2 linked regions of the Streptomyces hawaiiensis genome follow. The protein of the gene in region 1 interacts with the protein of each later gene in a pairwise test. Links are inferred from orthologs where the notes say so. Each region holds a gene or a part of one and is shown on either strand. Other genes may lie near its edges.

Region 1 (11,657 bases):
GGGGAGCCCGCCGTGCGTGTGCTCAGCGGCCGAGAGCGCGGCGGCCGCGGCCCTGGGAGAGGACCGGAAGGTTGCGGGCCGGCGCGCCCTGCGCGCGTGCCTCCTCGATGCGCAGCGCCAGCGCCGGGCAGCGGCGCACCGCGCGTAGAGCCTTGGCCTCGGCGTACCGCGGCACCTGAGCCTGCGCCACCGTGGGGAAGCCGTCGGCGCCCAGCTGGAACACCTCGGGGAGGATGTCCGCGCACAGTCCGTGGCCCCGGCACAAGGTCCAGTCGACGTAGATCTTCTGACGGCTGGGGCCGTTCTCCTCGGACTCGCCGCCGCCCGGGATGCCCGTGGGGGCCCTGCCGCCCTCGAAGAGCGGCAGAACGCCCTCCACGGGCCGTCCGCAGCCGTTGCCGAGGACGTGGGCGGCCAGGTCGTCCGTGAACGCCTTGATGGTCGACTCCAGGAACATCGCGGAGCCGTCCGGGTGCGAGCACGCGCCGCGCCGCTTCACGTTCTTGGCGACCTGCTTTAGCGCCTCCAGGGCGGCCGGTCCGCCGCCGTTGAGGATGTCCTCCAGGCCGCGCGCGGCGGCCGGCAGGCCGAGGTAGCAGGGGCCGCACTGGCCGGCGCTCTCCTCGGCCAGCCACTGGGCCACCCGCAGCGACTCGCCCAGGGGACAGGTGTCCTGAGTGATCGGCAGAATCGCGCCGGCACCGAGCGCGCCGCCCACCGCGTCCAGGGAGTTGCGGGAGACGATCGCCTCGTTCACCGTCGCCGCGTCGATCCACTTGCCGTGGTAGCCGCCGGTGAGCACGCCCTGCGGCACCGGCGGCGCGCCGGCGAGCTGCAGGACGTAGCGCAGCGGCACGCCCGTGGGGACCTCGATCACCATGGGGCGGGCCACCGCGCCGGAGACCGTGAGCATGACGGTGCCCGGCTCGTCGTACAGACCGGTGTTGCCGTAGCGCTCGGGGCCGATGCGGGCGGCGATCGCCAGCTGGGCGAAGGTCTCCGCGTTGGACAGCAGGGTGGGCGCGCCGCCGACGCCGTTCTGCGAGGCACTGACCTTGCGGCCGGGCGGGACGGCCGGGCCGCCGTCGATCGAGCGGACCAGCGACGCGGCGGCGCCGGTGACCATGCGGACCGGGTTGCGCTGCACACGGGCGCGCAGTGCCGACCGGCGGCCGTTGCTGAGGCCGCGTTCGGCGAGCGCGGCCTCCATGGAGCGCTGAGTGGACTCACGGGTGACCCCCACCACGAGCGTGCGGGCACCCAGGGCCTCGGCGCACAGCAGCGCGCCGTCCAGGATCAGATGCGGGGCACGGTTGATGAGCACCGTGTCCTTGCGGCAGGCCGGTTCGTCCTCGCTGCCGTTCACGACGACGACCGGCCGGACGCCGCGCTTGATCGCCGCTTCGGCGACCGAGCGCAGCTTCTTGTGGAAGGGGAAGCCCGCGCCGCCGCGGCCCTTCAGGTTGATGCGTTCGGCGAGTTGTGCGAGCTGCTCGCCGCCCATCGGCTCGAGCGGCCCGTGCACCTTGAGGTGCATGGGCAGATCGAGTCGATCGACAAGGTCGAAGCCCGACGTGAGCTGAGGAAGGCCGACTACGCGGACTTCGGGTACGTCGGGCAGGGCCTCGTTCACTTAAAGCCTCCGGAAGGCGTGTTCCAAGGTTCGCCCGATCCCGGTGCGTCGAAGTCATAGGACGCACCGGGCGTTGAATCAGTGGCGGGACCGCTGTTGTACGTGTCGTTCGGGTAGTACGTGTCGTAGGCGGCATTCGTCTCACCCGTGTCGTACACGTCACTCGATCCGTAGCCGGAGGCGCCTGGATTGCCATAGGCCGGGATGCTTTGTCCGGTGTCTTGCAGGGGGTCGTAGGGCGGGATGTTGAAGCCTGTGTCCTGGAGCGGGTCGTAGGCCGACGGCGGGGCCTCGCCGACCGGCGGCGGGGACGGGATCGGCCAGTTGCCCGAGGTGCTGGAGGGGCCGTCCACGGTCGGGAGGGTCTCGGTGGGCTGCATGTCCAGCGGCAGCTGCATGCTGGTGGTCGGCCCCGGCGCGAAGGCCTGCTGGCCCTGGGGAGGGGCCGAGACGGCCCGGTAGGCGGCGGCGAAGCCGTTCGCCGGCTCCTTGGCCGCGGGACGTTCCGCCCTCTCGTACAGCGGCCCCGACGGGGACGCCGAGGGGCGCGCTGTCGCCTCCCGGCCTTCGAAGCCGGGCAGCCCGTAGCCGCCGCCCGCCCGGGCCCGGCTCTCCTCAAGGTCTCTGCGGCCCTGGCCCTCACCCGGCCCGATCAGTGAGGCGATCTTGTCGGAGACCATGCGCTTGACCTGGCGCGGAGCCGCGCGCAGGGCGAGGGCGCCGGCCACTCCGGCCAGGGACAGGCAGTACAGGACGATGAAGACCGGCTTGGCCGTGCGACCCGCGTAGAGGCCGTGCACGAGGGCGGCGCACCAGGCCGGGTAGGCCAGCATGTGCATGGCTCGCCAGCGGGCGGCGACGGGTGCGGGGGACGCGAAGCGGTTGCGCAGCGCGCCGGTGATGCCCACGAAGATCATGAGCATGCTGGCCAGCGTGCCGAGTCCGACGAGGAACGACCGGCCCATGATCTCGTCGTTGCCGCCGGTGAGGAGGAGCCCGAAGGGGATGAACACCGCGACCCACGTGGTGTGGGCGAGCGCCAGTTTGACCCCGATGTGCACCAGCAGGAAGACGATCGAGGCGACGGCCGTGCTCCGGTGCACGGCCTGCGCCAGGATGCGCCTGCGGGCGTCCAGGAGGATCCGGTCCTGGGCGACCAGGCCCCAGATCACCGAGCAGGTGAGGAACACGAGAGACAGCACGCCCGCACCGAAGTCGAGGAACTCGGCGAACGTGTCGTCCACCGTGGAGTCGTAGTTCGTCACGGCCGGCCTCCCCACATCCCGGTGACCGGGTGTAGTGGGGTGTTACTGCGATGAGGGTTCATGGGGGCAACTCCGAGCGGTTCGGGAAAGCAGCGGTCCCGCTGCCGAACTCTAAGCGGAGCCATACCGATGGGTACGAGGTTTGAGTTATTGCGCTGTTATCAAAGGACAATGTGGCTGTTGTGATGTCCCTTAGTAGCTGTTACGCGAAGTAACCGTTGACCTTGGTTCAGCTTTTCGGGCACCGAGACGGGCCCCGGAAGCGCGTCGCGACGCGTTGAGGGCCTGCGGTACCCTAACGCCATGCGTGCCGTACGCCTTCTGCTTAGCGGGCCGCGCTGATCAGTCCCGGCCGCCGGGTGAGTCGAGTGGCCGGAATCAGCGCGGCGTCCCCTCCTGTGCGAGGGGATTTTTCGTTTCTCGAACCCGACAGCCGCAGGCAGAGACGATCGATGGAGCTTTGAGATCATGAGCGAGACGAACCCCGCCGCCGCCTCCGAGGTGGCGGCGCCGCACCGCTACACGGCCGCCATGGCCGCCGAGATCGAGGCACGCTGGCAGGACTTCTGGGACGCCGACGGCACCTACGCCGCGCCCAACCCGACGGGTGACCTGGCGGGAGACCGGGAGACCATCGCCCGGCCCAAGAAGTTCATCATGGACATGTTCCCCTACCCCTCGGGCGCGGGCCTGCACGTCGGGCACCCCCTGGGCTACATCGCCACGGACGTGTTCGCCCGCTTCCAGCGGATGACCGGCCACAACGTCCTGCACACCCTGGGCTTCGACGCCTTCGGCCTGCCCGCCGAGCAGTACGCGGTGCAGACCGGCACGCACCCGCGCGTGTCCACCGAGGCCAACATGGAGAACATGAAGTCCCAGCTGCGCCGGCTGGGTCTGGGCCACGACAAGCGCCGCTCGTTCGCCACGATCGACCCGGACTACTACAAGTGGACCCAGTGGATCTTCCTGCAGATCTTCAACTCCTGGTACGACCACGACGCCCGGCGGGCTCGCCCGATCGCCGAGCTGGTCGCCGCGTTCGAGTCCGGTGAGCGGCCCGTACCGGGGCACACGCGCGCGTGGGGCGAGCTGAGCGCCGCCGAGAAGGCCGACGTCCTGGGCGAGTTCCGGCTGGCCTACGCCTCCGACGCGCCGGTCAACTGGTGCCCCGGGCTGGGCACCGTGCTGGCCAACGAGGAGGTCACCGCCGAGGGCCGCTCCGAGCGCGGCAACTTCCCGGTCTTCAAGGCCAAGCTGCGCCAGTGGAACATGCGCATCACGGCCTACGCCGACCGGCTGCTGGACGACCTGGACGCGCTGGACTGGCCCGAGGCCATCAAGCTGCAGCAGCGCAACTGGATCGGCCGCTCCGAGGGCGCCCGCGTCGACTTCCCCATCGACGGCGAGCGCATCACCGTCTTCACCACCCGCCCCGACACCCTGTTCGGCGCCACCTACATGGTGCTGGCGCCCGAGCACCCGCTGGTCGAGAAGTTCACCCCGGCCGCCTGGCCGGAGGGCACCCACGAGCTGTGGACCGGCGGCCACGCCACCCCCGGTGACGCCGTCGCCGCCTACCGCGCCCAGGCCGCCTCCAAGTCCGACGTGGAGCGGCAGGCCGAGGCCAAGGACAAGACCGGCGTCTTCATCGGCGCCTTTGCCACCAACCCGGTCAACGGCGAGCAGGTCCCGGTCTTCATCGCCGACTACGTGCTGATGGGCTACGGCACCGGCGCGATCATGGCCGTCCCGGCCGGCGACCAGCGCGACTTCGAGTTCGCCCGCGCCTTCGAGCTGCCGATCCACTGCATCGTCGAACCGACCGACGGCCGCGGCACGGACACCTCGACCTGGGAGAACGCCTTCTCGTCGTACGACGCGAAGATCATCAACTCCTCGAACGACGAGGTCAGCCTGGACGGCCTGGACGTCGCCGAGGCCAAGGCGCGCATCACCGAGTGGCTGGAGCGGTCCGGCGTCGGCGAGGGCACCGTCAACTTCCGGCTGCGCGACTGGCTGTTCAGCCGCCAGCGCTACTGGGGCGAGCCCTTCCCGATCGTCTACGACGAGGACGGCATCGCCCACGCGCTGCCCGAGTCGATGCTGCCCCTGGAGCTGCCCGAGGTCGAGGACTACTCGCCGCGCACCTTCGACGCGGACGACGCCGACACCCAGCCCGAGACCCCGCTGTCGCGCAACGAGGACTGGGTCAACGTCACGCTGGACCTGGGCGACGGACGCGGCCCGCGCCCGTACCGGCGCGAGACCAACACCATGCCCAACTGGGCCGGTTCCTGCTGGTACGAGCTGCGCTACCTGGACCCGCACAATTCCGAGAAGCTGGTCGACCCCGAGATCGAGCAGTACTGGATGGGCCCGCGCGAGGGTCAGCCGCACGGCGGTGTCGACCTGTACGTCGGCGGCGCCGAGCACGCCGTGCTGCACCTGCTGTACGCCCGCTTCTGGTCCAAGGTCCTGTACGACCTGGGGCACGTCTCGTCCGCCGAGCCGTTCCACAGGCTGTTCAACCAGGGCATGATCCAGGCCTACGTCTACCGCGACAGCCGCGGCATCGCGGTGCCGGCCGCCGAGGTGGAGGAGCGCGACGGCGCGTACTACCACCAGGGCGAGAAGGTCTCCCGGCTGCTGGGCAAGATGGGCAAGTCCCTGAAGAACGCGGTCACTCCGGACGAGATCTGCGCCGAGTACGGAGCCGACACGCTGCGCCTGTACGAGATGGCCATGGGTCCGCTGGACGTCTCCCGGCCGTGGGACACGCGCGCGGTGGTCGGCCAGTTCCGGCTGCTGCAGCGGCTGTGGCGCAACATCGTCGACGAGGCGACCGGCGAGGTGACCGTCGTCGACGCCGAGCCCGGCGAGGAGACGCTGCGCGCCCTGCACAAGGCGATCGACGGGGTCCGCGGTGACCTGGAGGGCATGCGGTTCAACACCGCCATCGCCAAGGTCACCGAGCTGAACAACCACCTGACCAAGGTGGGCGGGGCCGTGTCCCGCCCGGTCGCAGAGGCCCTGGTGCTGATGGTCGCGCCGCTGGCCCCGCACGTCGCCGAGGAGCTGTGGCGCAGGCTGGGGCACACCGACTCGGTGGTGCACCAGGACTTCCCGGTGGCCGACCCGGCGTACGTGGTCGACGAGACCGTGACCTGCGTCGTGCAGATCAAGGGCAAGGTCAAGGCGCGGCTGGAGGTCGCGCCGTCGATCTCCGAGGACGAGCTGGAGAAGGTGGCGCTGGCGGACGAGAAGGTCGTCGCCGCGCTGGGCGGGGCCGGCATCCGGAAGGTGATCGTGCGGGCGCCGAAGCTGGTGAACATCGTTCCGGCGTAGCCGCCAGGGCGTACGGATCGCTCTCGGGGTGGTCCCCTACGGGCAGGTTCGGGGTCTTTCTGGAACTCCGGACCTGCCCGTTGCGTTTACCGTTGAAGAGCGACGCGAGGCGCCGTGACGTCCTGAGGAGGAGCCCTTGTGGAAGCAGTGATCGCAGTCTTCGCCCTGCTCTTCGTGCTCTTTCTCGGGCTCGGGGTGTACGCCACGGTGAAGGTGGTCGGCGCCGCCAAGCGCGGCGTGGACCGCGGCATCACCCAGGCCCGCCGCACGGTCGAGGACCACACACTGCGCGCCAAGTCCTTCGCCCAGCCCGGCGCCGCGGGTGAACTCGCCCAGCTCCGGCTGAAGCTGCGCACCTCGATGCGCGCCACGCAGGACGCGCTGAACGCGGCCGTCGCCGAGGACGAGCCCCTGAAGGAGTCCCTCGGCCTCTTCGAACGACTCAGTGCGCACGGCCACGAGCTGGACGACGAGCTCAAGCGCCTGGAGTCCGAGCCGGACCGCGCCGCGCTCACCGAGCGGCTGCCCGCCCTGCGCGAGCGCACCGAACGCATCACGCATTCGGCGGACTCGCTGCGCTGGGCGGCCCGGGACCGGGCCCACCGCTTCGCGGACGACGACCTCGACTCGCTCAGCGCCCAGATCGACCTGGAGTCCGGGGCGCTGCGGCACTGGACGGCTCCGGAGCCGCAGTCCGCGTCCTCGCAGCAGTCCGGGTCCTCACAGCAGACAGCGTCCCCCCGGCAGCCGGGCTCACCGCCGCAGCCCGCGGCGCCGCCATGGCCCGAGGCGCCCGCCGCCGACGCCGCCACGGCCGGGCAGACCTGGTCGGACACCGCGCGATCGGGCTCCGCGCAGGAGCCGGCACGGCCCGCCATCACGCCGCCGGGACCGCGGCAGACCTACCCCTGGCAGAAGAAGCCCCGTCCCGAGAGCACCACTTGATCCGGGCACTGGTGCCGCAGGGCGCGGGGGCCGGGCTGCCGTATGGGCGCTACGGCAGGTAACCTCCAGCTCATGTCCCGCCATGTCGCGATCGTCACCGATTCAACGGCCTACCTGCCGACCCGGACGATGGAGCGCCACGGCATCACAGCGGTACCCCTGACCGTGGTCCTGGGCGACCGGGCGCTGGAGGAGGGCACCGAGATCTCGACCCGCGCCCTCGCCCAGGCTTTGCAGAAGCGGCGCCCCGTGACGACCTCGCGGCCCGGTCCAGCGGTCTTCGAGGAGACGTACCGCAAGGTCGCCGAGTCCGGTGCCACCGGCATCGTCTCCCTCCACCTCTCCGCCGAACTCTCCGGCACGTACGACGCGGCCGTCGTGGCCGCGCGGCAGGCGCCGGTGCCGGTGCGGGTGGTGGACACCGGCATGATCGCGATGGCGCTCGGGTTCTGCGCGCTCGCCGCGGCGCAGGCCGCGGAGTCGGGCGGGACGGTGGACGAGGCCGTCGCAGCCGCGGAGAAGAGGGCCGCGGGCACCTCCGCCTACTTCTACGTCGACACCCTCGACTACCTGCGGCGCGGCGGCCGTATCGGTGCCGCGCAGGCCTTGCTGGGCTCGGCGCTCGCGGTGAAGCCGCTGCTGCAACTGACCGACGGCCGTATCGAACCGCTGGAGAAGGTGCGGACCGCGTCCAAGGCGATCGCCCGCCTCGAGGAGATCGCGGCCGACCGTGCGGGCAGTGCCCAGGTGGATGTCGCCGTTCACCATCTCGCCGCCCCGGACCGGGCGTCGGCCCTCGCCGACCGGTTGCGGACACGGGTGTCCGGGCTGGCCGATCTGCATGTCAGCGAGGTCGGGGCGGTGATCGGGGCGCATACGGGGCCCGGGCTGCTGGGAGTTGTGGTTTCGCCCCGGTGAACGTTGCTGTTGGTCTCCGGTCGCCCGTGTGAGGGGCGGAGTTATCCACAACCGGGGGATCGTCCCCGGGAATCGACCAAGATCATCGCGAGTGGGGCGAGGTGGCCGATCCTCGTCGCATGGCACTTCGATCACGTTCACGCACAGCGACCGCGACCAGTGGGCCGGGCCGTGGACCGGCGTCCGACGGGCGCGTCCGTCATCGCCGGCGCCCGCCTGTCGCGCGCGGACGGGCCGGGCAGCGTCATGCCTCGGCGGAGGAACTTCGGCGACGCGCGGAGGTGTTGTTCGGCGAGCACACCGGGTCCGCCGGGTCACCGGGGCGGGCCGAGCCGGTCGAACGGGCCGGGGAGCGGCGGGAGTCGGGGCAGGGACCGCCGGGTTCCGTCGATGCCGAAGAGGCCCGGCGAGGTCCGGCCGCCGAGGGCGCTTGCGCCGAGGTGGAGGGCGGGGACGGTCGCGCGGCGGAGGGAGTCTGGCGGGAGCGGGCCGGGCTCGCGCTGCGGGAGCGCATGCCGCTGTGGGTGCAGGCCAGGTGTGGTCTGGAGCGGCGCAGTGTGCTGGCTCTGACGGTCGTGCTCGTCGTCGCGGCGGGGTTCGCCGTGCAGCACTTCTGGGCAGGCCGCACGCAGCCCGTGCGGCCGCCGGAGGTGGTGCGGGCGGCGGTGCCCTACGGGGAGCGGCAGGAGAGCGGGCAGGCCGGGGAGGAGCGCGGCCCGGGCGCTGCCGGGGTGCCTGCCGGCGCTTCCTCCGGTGCTTCTGCCGGGTCCGCGAAGGCGGGGGCGGCCGCGATCGTCGTGGACGTCAGCGGAAAGGTCCGTGAACCGGGGATCCACCGGCTGCCCGCCGGCTCGCGGGTGGCGGACGCGCTGCAGGCGGCGGGCGGGGTGAAGCCGGGCACCGACACCGACGGCCTCAACCGTGCCCGGTTCCTCGTGGACGGCGAGCAGGTGATCGTCGGGGGACCGGCCCCCGCTGCGGGCGGTACGGCTCCAGGTGGCCCGGCCGGTGCTGCGGCGGGTGGGGCGGCCGCACCGGCGGCTCCGGTCTCCCTCAGCACGGCCACCGCGGACCAGCTCGACACCCTGCCGGGTGTCGGCCCGGTGCTGGCGCAGCACATCATCGACCACCGCACGCGGCACGGCGGCTTCCGATCCGTGGACGAGCTGCGCGAGGTGAACGGCATCGGCGACCGCCGCTTCGCCGACCTGCGCGATCTCGTACGGCCATGAGGAGCCTCCCCGACCCGTCGGGGCGGCAGGACGAGGCCGCGTCCGGGCTCCGCCCCGCCCGGTCGTCCGTGCACGCTTCCTCCGGCACCCGTCTCGGCACGGCCCGTCCACGCCAGGAGGGCCCGACGGACCTGCGGCTCGTACCACCCGCCCTCGCGGCCTGGGGCACGGCGGCGCTGGTGCTGGACGCGGCGCCGGAGTGGGTGCTCGGCATCGTGATCGGCTGTCTGGCAGCCGTCGGACTGCTGCCGCTGGCCCGGCGGCACCGGGTGGCGTCATGGCCGCGAGCCTCGGCCGCCGCCCTGCTGCTGTGCGTCGCCGCGGCAGCCGCCTCGGCCGGGCTGCACGGGGCGGATCTGCGCCGGGGGCCGGTGCCCGGCCTGGCGCGGGAGTACGCGACGGTGACCGCCGAGGTCGAGCTCACGTCCGACCCGCGGCTCACCCGGCCGCAGGTCCGGGGCGATCACATCGCTCCCACGGCCGTGCTGGTCGACGCCGAGGTGCGGCGCGTCCAGGAGGCGGGCGGCACGGCGGTGACGACACGGACGCCGGTGCTGATGATCGTGGACGTGGAGGCCCCTCCCGGTCGGGCCGCCGGTGGGCGGGGGCGGTCACCCTGGCTCGGCCTGCTGCCGTCGACGCGGCTGCGGGTCGGTGCGCGACTGGCGCCCGCGATGACGGGCGGCGGCCGGGTCGCGGCAGTGCTGCGGGTGCGGGACCAGGGCGGACCGGAGGTGGTGGGAGAGCCCTCGGCGCCGCAGCGGCTCGCCGGGCGGTTGCGTGCCGGGCTGCGGGAGGCGACCGACGGACTTCCGGCGGACGCTCGGGCGCTGCTGCCGGGGCTGGTTGTGGGGGACACCTCCCGGATCACCCCGGAGTTGGAGGAGGCGTTCAAGGAGACCGACCTCACGCACACGTTGGCCGTGTCCGGGGCCAACTTCACGATCCTCCTCGCGCTGCTGCTCGGGCCGCCGGGTCTGGCGCAGCACGTCGAGCGGCGGGGACTCGCGCCTCGGCTCGGTATCTCGCTGCGCGGGACGGCGGTGCTCGGGGGTGCGCTCTCGCTCGGGTTCGTCGTCGTGTGCAGACCGGAACCGAGCGTGGTGCGGGCCGCGGCCTGCGGAGCCGTGGCCCTGCTCGCCCTGGCGACCGGCCGCCGGAGGTCCATGATCCCGGCGCTGGCCACGGCGGTTCTGCTGCTGGTGCTGTACGACCCGTGGCTGGCGCGCAGTTATGGGTTCCTGCTGTCCGTCGTGGCGACCGGTGCCCTGCTCACGCTCGCGCCGCGCTGGAGCGCCGGCCTGCGGCGGCGCGGGGTGCCACCGAGGGCGGCGGAGGCGCTGGGCGCCGCCGCGGCCGCGCAGGCCCTGTGCGCGCCCATCGTCGCGGTGCTGTCGGCGCGGGTGAGCCTGGTGGCGGTGCCCTGCAATCTGCTCGCGGAGTTCGCGATCGCGCCGGCGACCGTGCTGGGGTTCGCGGCGCTGGCCACGGCGCCGGTGGCGATGCCGGTGGCCAAGGCCCTGGCGTGGTGCGCGCACTGGCCCGCCGCGTGGATCGCGCGGATCGCAAGGACCGGGGCGGCGCTGCCGGGCGGGGGAGTGGACTGGCCGGGCAGTTGGACGGGTGCGGTGCTGCTCCTGGCCGTGACCCTCGTCGTGGTGCTCGTCGGACGGCGGCTGCTCGGGCATCCCTGGTGGTGCGGGGTCTGCGGAGTGCTGCTGGTCGTGGTGGTCGTGCAGCCGCCGCCGCTGACCCGGGTGGTCACGGGCTGGCCGCCGCCGGGCTGGCGGCTGGTGATGTGCGACGTGGGGCAGGGCGACGCCCTGGTGCTCGCGGCGGGCGAGGGGACCGGCGTGGTGGTGGACGCGGGACCCGACCCGCGGCTCGTCGACCGCTGTCTGCGCGAACTGGGCATCAGCAGGATCCCGCTGGTCGTGCTCACCCACTTCCACGCCGATCACGTGGCGGGACTGCCCGGGGTGCTGCGCGGGCGGGTGGTGGGCGCGATCGAGACGACGGGGTTCGAAGAGCCCGCGGACCAGGCCGCGTTCGTCCGGAGGCTGGCGGCTGAACGGCGGATTCCTGTAACGCGGGCAGCGGCCGGGGAGCGGCGGCGCACGGGGGAGTTGTCCTGGCAGGTCGTGTGGCCGCCGCCCAGCCCACCTCCGGACTCGTCTCCGGGCACGCCCCCAGGTGCGTTTCCGGGGGTGCTCCCGGCCCACCCGGCCCCGGAGGGACCGAACGACGCCAGTGTCGCCATGCTGGTCCGCTCGGCCGGGCTGCGCCTGCTGCTCCTCGGAGACCTGGAGCCCCCGG
Region 2 (11,103 bases), 3.1 Mb from region 1 along the record:
GTAGCCGACTCCTTGGGTACAGCGCAGGCTGAAGCGGAGTTCTTCCCTTGCGGCAGGAGGTCCCCATGCGCGCCACGGAAACGGCCGGAAACCGCTCCAGTCCGCTGCACCAGCTCCGGTACGCCCTGCGCCACCCGGAGCGGGTACCCGCGCACGCCCGGCGCGTGGTGCGGGACGCCTGGCTGCGGCTGCGCCACCCCGACCACATCGCGTACTACCGGGCCGTGATGGCCTCGGACGCGGCCCGCAGCACCGAGGCGGCGGTGGGGCACAACCCCTCGCGCGAGCAGTGGGCGCGGATCGGCCGCATGCAGTTCGACTACCTGGTGGGCCACGGCCTCCAGCCGCACCACCGGATGCTGGAGATCGGCTGCGGCAACCTGCGTGCCGGGCGGCTGTTCATCGGCCACCTCGACACCGGGCACTACTACGGCATCGACATCTCGCCGCACATCCTGCTCGCCGCCCAGGACACCCTCGTGGCCGAGAAGCTCCAGCCCAAACTGCCCTACCTGGCCCTCGCCGACGACCTCACCTTCGCCTTCCTGCCGGACGCGCACTTCGACGTCGTGCACGCGCACAGCGTCTTCTCGCACTCGCCGCTGCACGTCATCGAGGAGTGCTTCGCCCACGTCGGCCGGATCCTCGCGCCCGGCGGGTTCTTCGACTTCACCTTCGACCGCACCGAGGGCGAGGAGCACCAGGTTCTGCACGAGGACTTCTACTACCGGACGCGGACCCTCACCGGCCTCGCCGCGCGGCACGGCCTGGACGCCCGGTTCATGGACGACTGGGAACGCCTCCCGCACCGGCAGTCCAAAATGCGGGTCACCGCGGCGGCGGACCGGGCCCGTACGGTGGGTTCATGAACATCTGTGTCTTCCTGTCCGCCGCCGACCTCGACGAGCGCTACACCCGTCCCGCGCGGGAGTTCGCCAAGCTGCTGGGCAAGGGCGGTCACACGCTCGTGTGGGGCGGCTCCGACGTCGGCCTGATGAAGGTGGTCGCCGACGGGGTGCAGGAGGCGGGCGGCCGGCTGGCCGGCGTCTCCGTGCAGTTCCTCGCGGCCAAGGCCCGCCCGGGCGTCGACGAGATGGTCATCGCGAAGGACCTCGCCGAGCGCAAGAAGCTGCTCCTGGAGAGGGCCGACGCCGTGGTGATCATGGTGGGCGGCACGGGCACGCTCGACGAGGCGACCGAGATCCTGGAGCTGAAGAAGCACGGGCACACCGACAAGCCGGTGGTCCTGCTCAACACCGCGGGCTTCTACGACGGCCTGAAGGAGCAGTTCCGCCGCATGGACGCCGAGGGCTTCCTGCCCCGGCCGCTCACCGACCTGGTGTTCTTCGCCGAGGAGCCGGTGGGGGCCCTGGCGTACCTGGAGGAGAGCCGGGGCATCGAGTGATCCGGGGCTGATGCGAGCATGGCGGGCATGGCTACTCATGTGATCACCGGAGCCGGCTCCGGCATCGGCGCGGCCGTGGCCCGCCGCCTGCACGCGCGCGGGGACGACCTCGTGCTGCACGCGCGCGACGCGGGCCGTGCCAAGGAGCTGGCGGCCGAGTTCCCCGGGGCGCGGACCCTGGTCGGCGACCTCGCCGACCCCGACAAGCTCTCCTGGGCCTTCTCCCACCAGTCGCTGCCGGACCGCGTGGACTCGCTGCTGCACATCGCCGGCGTCGTCGACCTCGGGCCGGTCGGCGAACTCACCCCGAAGACCTGGCGCCATCAGCTCAACGTCAACCTGATCGCTCCCGCCGAGCTGACCCGTCACTTCCTGCCCCAACTGCGCGCCGCCCGCGGCCACGTGCTCTTCGTCAACTCCGGCGCCGGCCTCAACGCCCACGCCGACTGGTCCGCGTACGCCGCCTCCAAGCACGGCCTGAAGGCCCTCGCCGACTCCCTGCGCCACGAGGAGCACGCGGGCGGAGTCCGCGTCACCTCGGTCTACCCCGGCCGCACGGCCAGCCCCATGCAGGCCAAGGTCCACCAGCAGGAGGGCAAGGAGTACGACGCCTCGAAGTGGATCGACCCGGAGTCGGTCGCCACGACGATCCTCATGGCCCTGGACCTGCCGAGGGACGCGGAGGTCAACGACCTGACGGTGCGCCCGGGAGGCTGACCCGGCCAGGGCGCTGCGTAGGCTGCTCCGGTGAGCGAAAACAGCCAGTTCAGGTTCGGCGCCGCCACCGGCGTGGGGTCCATGCCGGGCGGCGACGCCCGTGAGGCCGCCAAAACCGTCACCGGCACCTTCGAGGACTTCCCCTTCCTGCCCGAACTGCCCGCCCGGGGGCCGGGCGCCGACATGATCGGACGGACGGCCGGCCTCCTCGTCGAGCTGTACGCGCGCGTGGAGCCCAGCGGATGGCGGCTGGGGGACCGGCCGGGGCGCGACACCAAGCGGGCCCGCTCCTGGCTCGGCGAGGACCTCGACGCCCTGGAGGAGTGCACGCAGGAGTACGAGGGGCCGCTGAAGGTCCAGGCCGTCGGCCCCTGGACCCTCGCCGCCAACCTGGAGATGAGGAACGGCGAGGCCGCCGTCTCCGATGCCGGGGCCAGCCGTGACCTCGCGGCCTCCCTCGCCGAGGGACTGCGTGTGCATCTCGCCGAAGTCCAGCGGCGGATCCCCGGCGCGCAGCTCGTCCTCCAGCTCGACGAGCCGTCCCTCACCCCCGTCCTGCGGGGCCAGGTGAAGAGCGCCAGCGGTTACCGCACCCACCGGGCCGTCGACCGGCAGCTCGTCGAGCAGACGCTGCGCGACCTCGTCGGGGTGCACACCGACGGCCCCGTCGTCGTGCACTCCTGCGCCCCCGACGTCCCGTTCGCCCTGCTCCGCCGGGCCGGCGCGGCCGCGGTCTCCTTCGACTTCTCCCTGCTCACCGAGCGTGACGACGAGGTGATCGGGGAGGCCGTGGAGGGCGGCACCCGGCTCTTCGCCGGTGTCGTCCCGTCCACGGGGGACGCATTGTCAGACCCTGCCGGTAGCGTCATGGGTGTCAGGACGCTGTGGCGCAGGCTGGGGCTGTCACCGGGGCTTCTCGCGGAGGCGGTCACGGTCACCCCGGTGTGCGGACTCGCGGGGGCCTCCCCGGGGTACGCGCGCACGGCTCTCGCGCACTGCGCCCGGGCGGCGAGATCCCTCGCGGACAACCCAGAGTAACGGGAGGACGACACGGTGGCCGGCGACAAGCAAGCGGAGACGACGACGGTGCCCGCCGAGGCACGGGAGAAGCACGCGCGCCTCGCGGAGCAGATCGAGGAGCACCGCTTCCGCTACTACGTGAAGGACGCTCCCGTCGTCAGCGACGCGGAGTTCGACCAGCTGCTGCGTTCCCTGGAGGCGCTGGAGGAGGAGCACCCGGAGCTGCGCACCCCGGACTCACCGACCCAGAAGGTCTCCGGGTCCTACGAGACGGAGTTCACGGCGGTCGAGCACCGCCAGCGCATGCTCTCCCTCGACAACACGTTCAACGACGAGGAGATGGCCGCCTGGACGGAGCGCATCGCCAGGGAACTGGGCGAGCAGAAGTACCACTTCCTGTGCGAGCTGAAGGTCGACGGCCTCGCCGTGAACCTCACCTACGAGCACGGCCGCCTCACCCGCGCGGCCACCCGCGGCGACGGCCGCACCGGCGAGGACATCACACCGAACGTGCGGACGATCGCGGAGATCCCCGACCGCCTCAAGGGCGACGACGTCCCCGACCTCGTGGAGATCCGCGGCGAGGTCTACTTCCCGATGGAGAAGTTCCAGGAGCTCAACGCCCGCCTCGTCGAGGCCGGTGACAAGCCCTTCGCCAACCCGCGCAACGCGGCGGCCGGTTCACTGCGCCAGAAGGACCCGCGCGTCACGGCCACCCGCCCCCTGCACATGGTGGTCCACGGCATCGGCGCCCTGGAGGGCTTCACCGGCCTGACCCGGCTCTCCCAGGCCTACGACCTCCTCAAGACCTGGGGCCTGCCCACCTCCCGGCACAACAAGGTGGTCGACGGCCTGGAAGGCGTACGGGAGTTCATCGCCTACTTCGGCGAGAACCGCCACTCCGTGGAGCACGAGATCGACGGCGTGGTCGTCAAGCTCGACCAGATCCCCCTCCAGGGCCGCCTCGGCTCCACCTCGCGCGCCCCGCGCTGGGCGATCGCGTACAAGTACGCGCCGGAGGAGGTCAACACCAAGCTCGTCAACATCCGCGTGGGCGTGGGCCGCACGGGTCGCGTCACTCCCTACGCCCAGGTCGAGCCGGTCACGGTCGCGGGCTCCGAGGTCGAGTTCGCCACGCTGCACAACCAGGACGTGGTCAAGGCCAAGGGCGTCCTCATCGGGGACACGGTCGTGCTGCGCAAGGCCGGTGACGTCATCCCGGAGATCCTCGGCCCCGTCGCCGACCTGCGCGACGGCACCGAGCGCGAGTTCGTCATGCCGGGCGAGTGCCCCGAGTGCGGTACGGCGCTGCGGCCGATGAAGGAGGGCGACGTCGACCTGCGCTGCCCCAACGCCCGTACTTGCCCGGCCCAGTTGCGCGAGCGCCTGTTCTACCTCGCGGGCCGCAAGGCCCTGGACATCGAGCACTTCGGCTACGTCGCCGCCGCCGCCCTCACCGCCCCGCTGGAGCCGAAGACCCCGCCGCTGGCCGACGAGGGCGACCTGTTCGACCTCACCATCGAGCAGCTGCTGCCCATCAAGGCGTACGTCCTCGACCCGGACAGCGGGCTGCCCAAGCGCGACCCGAAGACCGGCGAGGAGAAGGTCGCCACGATCTTCGCCAACCAGCAGGGCGAGCCCCGCAAGAACGCGGTCGCCATGCTGGAGAACATCGCCGCGGCCAAGGAGCGCCCCCTCGCCCGCCTCCTCACCAGCCTGTCGATCCGTCACGTCGGCCCCGTCGCCGCCGAGGCGCTGGCCCGCGAGTTCCGCTCGATCGAGCGGATCGACCAGGCCACGGAGGAGGAACTGAAGAACACCGACGGCGTCGGCCAGATCGTGGCCACCGCCGTCAAGGAGTGGTTCGCCGAGGACTGGCACCGCGAGATCATCCGCAAGTGGAAGGCCGCCGGCGTCCGCCTGGAGGAGGAGAGCACCGGCGAGGACGAAGGGCCGCGCCCCCTCGAAGGCCTCACCGTCGTCGTCACGGGCACCCTCGAACACTTCACGCGGGACGGTGCCAAGGAGGCGCTGCAGAGCCGCGGAGCGAAGGTGACCGGCTCGGTTTCGAAGAAGACCTCGTTCGTCGTGGTGGGGGACAGCCCCGGGACGAAGTACGACAAGGCGATGCAGCTGAAGGTTCCGGTTCTGAACGAGGAGGGTTTCGGGGTCCTGCTGGAGCAGGGACCGGACGCGGCGGCCGAAGTCGCCCTTTCGGCCGAGGAGTAGCGGTTGAAGGCCACCCGTTCGGCGCATACCAGATGCATACGGGTGGCTGAGGCGCATTCGGGCAACCGTCGGCGACCGCTGCCCGTGGAAGCCTTCTGCGGCCTACTGTTGAGATGTGCGCCTGCCGTGCCCAGCTGCGGTCGGGGCATCTTCGTGCTCGCACAGAGCGCGGGGAAGGGTTTTCGGGCGCGGGCCGTTGAGGGTTGTCGGGCACCGGGCCGCGGGGCGTGGGCACCGCCGGCTGTGAGAGGGACGGGAATGGAACCGACCGAGAGCGCCGTGCGGGGCTCACGGCTGCGCCTGCGCCGCTTGGCGGTCGCATGGCGCGCAGTCCGTGGGGCCGGGCGGCCGGCGGGACGTCCGGTTACGGAGGTGCGCGCCGTCGGACAGTACACCCCGCAGGGGCGTGGCGGCGGGGGGCGCGCCGCGGACGGCCCCGGCGCACAGCCGATCACCGAACATCCGCCCGGACTGACCGGCGCGGACGACGCGGACGGCGAACAGCACCACTCCTGGCCCGCGCTGCCCGCGGCCGTCGTCGCGGCGGCCGGATTCGTCCTGGGCGCCGGCTTCTACCGCGCCTTCACCGGCGGCCACGCGCTCTTCCCGGCGGGCACGGCCGGCTGGGCGCTGGCCGTGCTCACCGGCATCATCGTCGGCCACCTCGTCATGCTGGGCCGCTCCCGCTGGTGGGGCGGCACCGGCTCGGGCGCCGCCCTCACCCTCGCCGTGCTGCTGCTCTACGGCTGGGTTCCGGCCGGCATGGTCAGCCTCACGGTCGTCGTGCTGGTCGGCATAGCCCGCCGCAACCGCTGGCGCCAGGGCGTGCTGCACGGTGCGGTCGACCTCCTCGGCATCGGCGCCGGCGCACTCGTGCTGGGCGTCTTCGGAACCGTGCCGTCCGTCGAGTCCCCGGCGGATCCCGCCGCCTGGACGCTCGCCACGGCACCCGAGGTGGTCCTGGTCGCCGTCGCCTACCTGATGGTCACCCGCGTCCTGCTCTGGTATCTGCACGCCCCGCGCCCCGGACTGCCCACCGTCGCCCGCACCGCCCTGGCCAGACAGGGCCTGGTCGCCGTCGCGCTGCTGGGCATCGCGCCGCTGGTCTGCGTGGTCGCCGTGGCCAAGCCGATCCTGCTGCCGCTGTTCTCCATCCCCCTGATCGCCCTGGACTCCACCCTGTGGATAGCCAGGGCCCGGGCGGAGGAGCAGCTGCGCGACCCGCTGACCGGGCTGCCCAACCGCCAGTGGCTGCTGGAGCGCATCTGGACCGCGCTGGACGACGCGGAGCGGATCGACGCCCGCGCCGCGCTGATGCTGATCGACCTCGACCGGTTCCGGTCGGTCAACGACACGCTCGGTCATCTCGCCGGTGACCGGCTGCTGCTGCAGATCGCCGACCGGCTGCGGGTGGCCCTGCCACGCGGGGCGGAGGCCGCCCGGCTCGGCGGGGACGAGTTCGCCGTCTTACTGCCGGTCGCCGACTCCACGACCTCCGCGACCCGGATCGCCCGCAACCTCGTCGCCGCCCTCAGCTCCCCCCTCGACCTCGACGGTCTCACCCTCGTCCTGGAGGCCAGTGCCGGAGTCGCCGTCTTCCCCGACCACGCCCTGGACGCCGAAGGGCTGCTGCGGCGGGCGGATGTGGCGATGTACCAGGCGAAGCGGGACCGCACCGGTGTCGAGGTCTACGAGTCCAAGCGCGATTCCAACACCCCCGACCGTCTCGGCCTGCTGGGCGATCTGCGCCGCGCCCTCGACGCACACGAGGTGCATCTGCACTACCAGCCCAAGGTCCGCTTCGACGGGCAGGTCGCGGGCCTGGAGGCCCTGGTCCGCTGGGTGCACCCGGAGCGGGGCAAGGTGCCGCCGGACGAGTTCATAGCGATCGCCGAGTCCTCGGGTCTGATGCCGCATCTCACCGAGTACGTGCTGGAGACCGCGCTCGGCCAGGTCGCGCACTGGCGCGACCAGGGCCTGTTCGTCCCGGTCGCGGTGAACGTCTCCCCGCGCGACGTGCACAGCCCCGGCTTCGCCGGCTCCGTCGCCGCCCGGCTGGCCCGGCACGGCGTCCCGGCGGGAGCGCTCCAACTGGAGATCACCGAGCACGTCCTCCTGGAGGACCCGCAGCGCGCCGCCGACACCCTCAACCAACTGACCGCGCACGGCGTGAAGATGTCCCTGGACGACTTCGGCACGGGCTACTCCTCGCTCGTGCACCTGCGCCGGCTCCCGGTCAGCGAGCTGAAGATCGACCGTTCGTTCGTGGCCCGGCTCGCGGTGGACACCGAGGACGCCGAGATCGTGCGCTGCACAGTCGACCTGGCCCACTCCCTCGGCCTGCTCGTCGTCGCCGAGGGCGTCGAGGACGACGAGACCTGGGAACGCCTGCGCGACCTCGGCTGCGACGCCGTCCAGGGCTGGCTGGTCGCCGCCGCGATGCCCCCGGAGGAGACCACGGCGTGGCTGCGGGCGCGGGGGCCCCGGGGGTGGCAGCGACCGCGTGCCGCGTTGCCCGCGGCGACGGCCGACGAGTAGGCCGGCCCCCCCGCTTGTTCGGCTCGCAGGCTGCTGCACTTCCCTCGGGTGAGCGCTCAGCTCGTGCCGGGCGGCACGAAGTGGCCGATCAGCAGTGCCAGTCGTCGCTCGTGTGCCTCCTCGGGTAGCCGACCGCTGCGCATCAGGGTCACCAGCCCGTGCAGCCCGGCCCAGTACGTCTCCGTCAGCAAACCCGTGTCCTCGCCGTCCGCCGCGATCGGCAGGACGGCCTGCAGCAGTTCACCGAAGGCGTCCTGGAGAGCGGCCGGCGCCTCGGGGGTGGCGAAGGGCAGGTCCACGGCGAGCGTGAAGATCACGTCGTAGAGCGCGGGCCGCCGCCGGGCGAAGGCGGTGTACGCGCCGCCCACCGCCGCCAGTGCCTCGCGGGCGCTCCCGGCCGCCGTGCGCGCCGCCCGCAGCTCGTCGGCCAGGTCCGCGCAGCCCTGCACCGCCACCGCCGCCATGATGGCGCCCTTGCCCTTGAAGTGGCTGTAGAGGACGGGCTGGCTGTACTCGATCTCCTCGGCGAGCCGGCGCGTGGTCACCGCGTCCCAGCCTTCCGCCTCCGCCAGTTCCCGTGCGGCCGTCACGATCAGCCGCTCGCGTTCCGCTCGTTCGCGCTCCCGGCGCGTCTGGATCGTCATGGGCCGAATTCTAGCACTGCTAGCGTTCCTGCCGATGCTCTGCTAGCTTCGCTCTTGTCCCTAGCGCTGCTAGAAACTCAAAAAATCGGAGAGAGCCATGACCGTCACCGCCTACACCCTGGCCGTCGTGCTCAACCTGTTCTGCCTGTTCCTCGGCTACCGGTTCCTGTTCCAGCCGGCTGCCGCCGCCGCCGGTTACGGCGTTCCGGCCGACCCCGGCGGCGATGCCGGGGCCTACCTGACGATCAAGGGCCTGCGGGACGGCACTCTCGGGCTGGTCGGTCTGGCGCTGCTCGCCTTCGCGGGGGCCGGAGCCGAGGCCTGGTTCATGCTCGCCGTGGCACTCGTACCGCTGGGCGACACCCTGATCGTGCTGCGCCACGGCGGTACGAAGGCGGTGGCCTTCGGGGTCCACTTCGCCACCGCGGTCATCGTCCTGATCAGCGCCGGACTGCTCTTCGCGGTCTGAGGGCGCCCCGACAGGCATCCGGGGCGGCAAACCGTTTCACGGGCACGGCCCCCAGCCCCATAGGATTAGGCCACACCACATTCACTCACCCCAGAGGATCGCTGCATGCCTGGCATCACGCGCGAGGAGGTCGCCCACCTCGCCCGGCTGGCGCGTCTGGAGCTGAAGCCCGAAGAGCTCGACCACTTCGCGGGACAGCTGGACGACATCATCGGCGCGGTCGCCCGCGTCAGCGAGGTCGCCGACCAAGACGTACCGCCGACCTCGCACCCGCTCCCGCTGACGAACGTCATGCGCGCGGACGAGGTCCGTCCGTCGCTCACCCCCGAGCAGGCGCTCTCCGGCGCCCCGGCCCAGGAGCAGCAGCGTTTCAAGGTGCCGCAGATCCTGGGGGAGGACTAACCGCCATGACGGACAACGTCAACATCATCAAGCTCACGGCCGCCGAGACCGCCGCGAAGATCGCCTCCGGCGAGCTCACGGCCGTCGAGGTCACCGAGGCCCACCTCGCCCGCATCGAGGCCGTCGACGAGAAGGTGCACGCCTTCCTGCACGTCGACCGCGAGGGCGCCCTCGCCCAGGCCCGCGCCGTCGACGCGAAGCGGGACAGGGGCGAGAAGCTCGGCTCTCTCGCCGGCGTCCCGCTCGCGCTGAAGGACATCTTCACCACCGAGGGCATCCCGACCACGGTCGGCTCGAAGATCCTCGAGGGCTGGATCCCGCCCTACGACGCGACCGTCACCCAGCGTCTGAAGGCCGCCGACATCGTCATCCTCGGCAAGACCAACATGGACGAGTTCGCCATGGGGTCCTCCACCGAGAACAGCGCCTACGGCCCGACCGGCAACCCCTGGGACCTGACCAAGATCCCCGGCGGCTCGGGTGGCGGTTCGTCCGCCGCGCTGGCCTCCTTCCAGGCCCCGCTCGCCATCGGCACGGACACCGGCGGTTCCATCCGCCAGCCCGCCGCCGTCACCGGCACGGTCGGTGTGAAGCCGACGTACGGCGCGGTCTCCCGGTACGGCATGGTCGCCTTCTCGTCCTCCCTCGACCAGGGCGGGCCCTGCGCCCGCACGGTCCTGGACGCGGCCCTGCTGCACGAGGTCATCGCCGGGCACGACCCGCTCGACTCCACGTCCATCGACGCCCCGGTCCCGCAGGTCGTCGAGGCCGCCCGCAACGGCTCGGTCGAGGGCATGCGCGTCGGCGTCGTCAAGCAGTTCCGCGGCGAGGGCTACCAGGCCGGCGTCATCCAGCGGTTCGACGAGTCCGTCGCGCTGCTGAAGGAGCTGGGCGCCGAGATCGTCGAGCTGGACTGCCCCTCCTTCGACCTGGCGCTGTCGGCGTACTACCTGATCGCGCCGTCCGAGTGCTCCTCCAACCTCGCCCGCTTCGACGGCCTGCGCTACGGCCTGCGGACCGGCGACGACGGCACGCACTCCGCCGAGGAGGTCACCTCCCTCACCCGCGAGGCCGGCTTCGGCCCCGAGGTCAAGCGCCGCATCATGCTCGGCACGTACGCCCTGTCGAGCGGGTACTACGACGCCTACTACGGCAGCGCCCAGAAGGTCCGCACGCTCATCAAGCAGGACTTCGACAAGGCGTTCGAGCAGGTCGACGTGATCGTCTCCCCGACGACCCCGACCACCGCCTTCGCGATCGGCGAGCGCGCCGACGACCCGATGGCGATGTACCTCGCCGACCTGTGCACCATCCCGACCAACCTGGCGGGCAACGCGGCCATGTCGCTGCCGTGCGGTCTCGCCCCGGAGGACGACCTCCCGGTCGGCCTGCAGATCATCGCCCCCGTCATGAAGGACGACCGCCTGTACAAGGTGGGTGCAGCCGTCGAGGCCGCCTTCGTGGAAAAGTGGGGCCACCCGCTGATCGAGGAGGCTCCGTCGCTGTGAGCGCACTGTCCAAGGCCAAGGGCTTCAAGAGCTCCAAGTCCGGTCTCTACGTGTCGATGGCCACGTCGGCGTTCGGCGCCGTCGGCGTCTACAAGCAGATCAAGAAGGCCCGCGGTGACAGCGACACGCTGCGGCTGCTCGACGCCGTCGTCACCGGAGCCGCGGTCGTCA

The links.
Region 2: the proteins of leuS (region 1) and ligA interact in binary tests that used the Escherichia coli proteins (3 or more experiments, as listed by UniProt). The link is inferred for Streptomyces hawaiiensis from one-to-one orthologs.

What each region holds. Positions count from the first base shown.
Region 1 is NZ_CP021978.1:2,964,239-2,975,895, reverse strand. The notes cover bases 2,972-6,446. They hold leuS (leucine--tRNA ligase), read left to right. Parts: upstream 2,972-3,366; coding sequence 3,367-6,246; downstream 6,247-6,446. Other genes in these bases: CEB94_RS13700 (hypothetical protein), read left to right, coding at 6,385-6,446. Outside these bases: CEB94_RS13715 (NADH-quinone oxidoreductase subunit NuoF family protein), read right to left, coding at 23-1,633; CEB94_RS13710 (ferric reductase-like transmembrane domain-containing protein), read right to left, coding at 1,630-2,898; more of CEB94_RS13700, read left to right, coding at 6,447-7,191; CEB94_RS13695 (DegV family protein), read left to right, coding at 7,264-8,109; CEB94_RS13690 (ComEA family DNA-binding protein), read left to right, coding at 8,229-9,341; CEB94_RS13685 (ComEC/Rec2 family competence protein), read left to right, coding at 9,338-11,657.
Region 2 is NZ_CP021978.1:6,095,820-6,106,922, forward strand. Bases 2,853-5,773 are described here. They hold ligA (NAD-dependent DNA ligase LigA), read left to right. Parts: upstream 2,853-3,175; coding sequence 3,176-5,371; downstream 5,372-5,773. Other genes in these bases: CEB94_RS28320 (methionine synthase), read left to right, coding at 2,853-3,160; CEB94_RS28330 (putative bifunctional diguanylate cyclase/phosphodiesterase), read left to right, coding at 5,630-5,773. Outside these bases: CEB94_RS28305 (class I SAM-dependent methyltransferase), read left to right, coding at 66-869; CEB94_RS28310 (LOG family protein), read left to right, coding at 866-1,405; CEB94_RS28315 (SDR family oxidoreductase), read left to right, coding at 1,424-2,122; more of CEB94_RS28320, read left to right, coding at 2,153-2,852; more of CEB94_RS28330, read left to right, coding at 5,774-7,909; CEB94_RS28335 (TetR/AcrR family transcriptional regulator), read right to left, coding at 7,966-8,553; CEB94_RS28340 (DUF4267 domain-containing protein), read left to right, coding at 8,651-9,022; Asp-tRNA(Asn)/Glu-tRNA(Gln) amidotransferase subunit GatC, read left to right, coding at 9,128-9,424; Asp-tRNA(Asn)/Glu-tRNA(Gln) amidotransferase subunit GatA, read left to right, coding at 9,430-10,932; CEB94_RS28355 (hypothetical protein), read left to right, coding at 10,929-11,103. UniProt on the Escherichia coli protein: DNA ligase that catalyzes the formation of phosphodiester linkages between 5'-phosphoryl and 3'-hydroxyl groups in double-stranded DNA using NAD as a coenzyme and as the energy source for the reaction.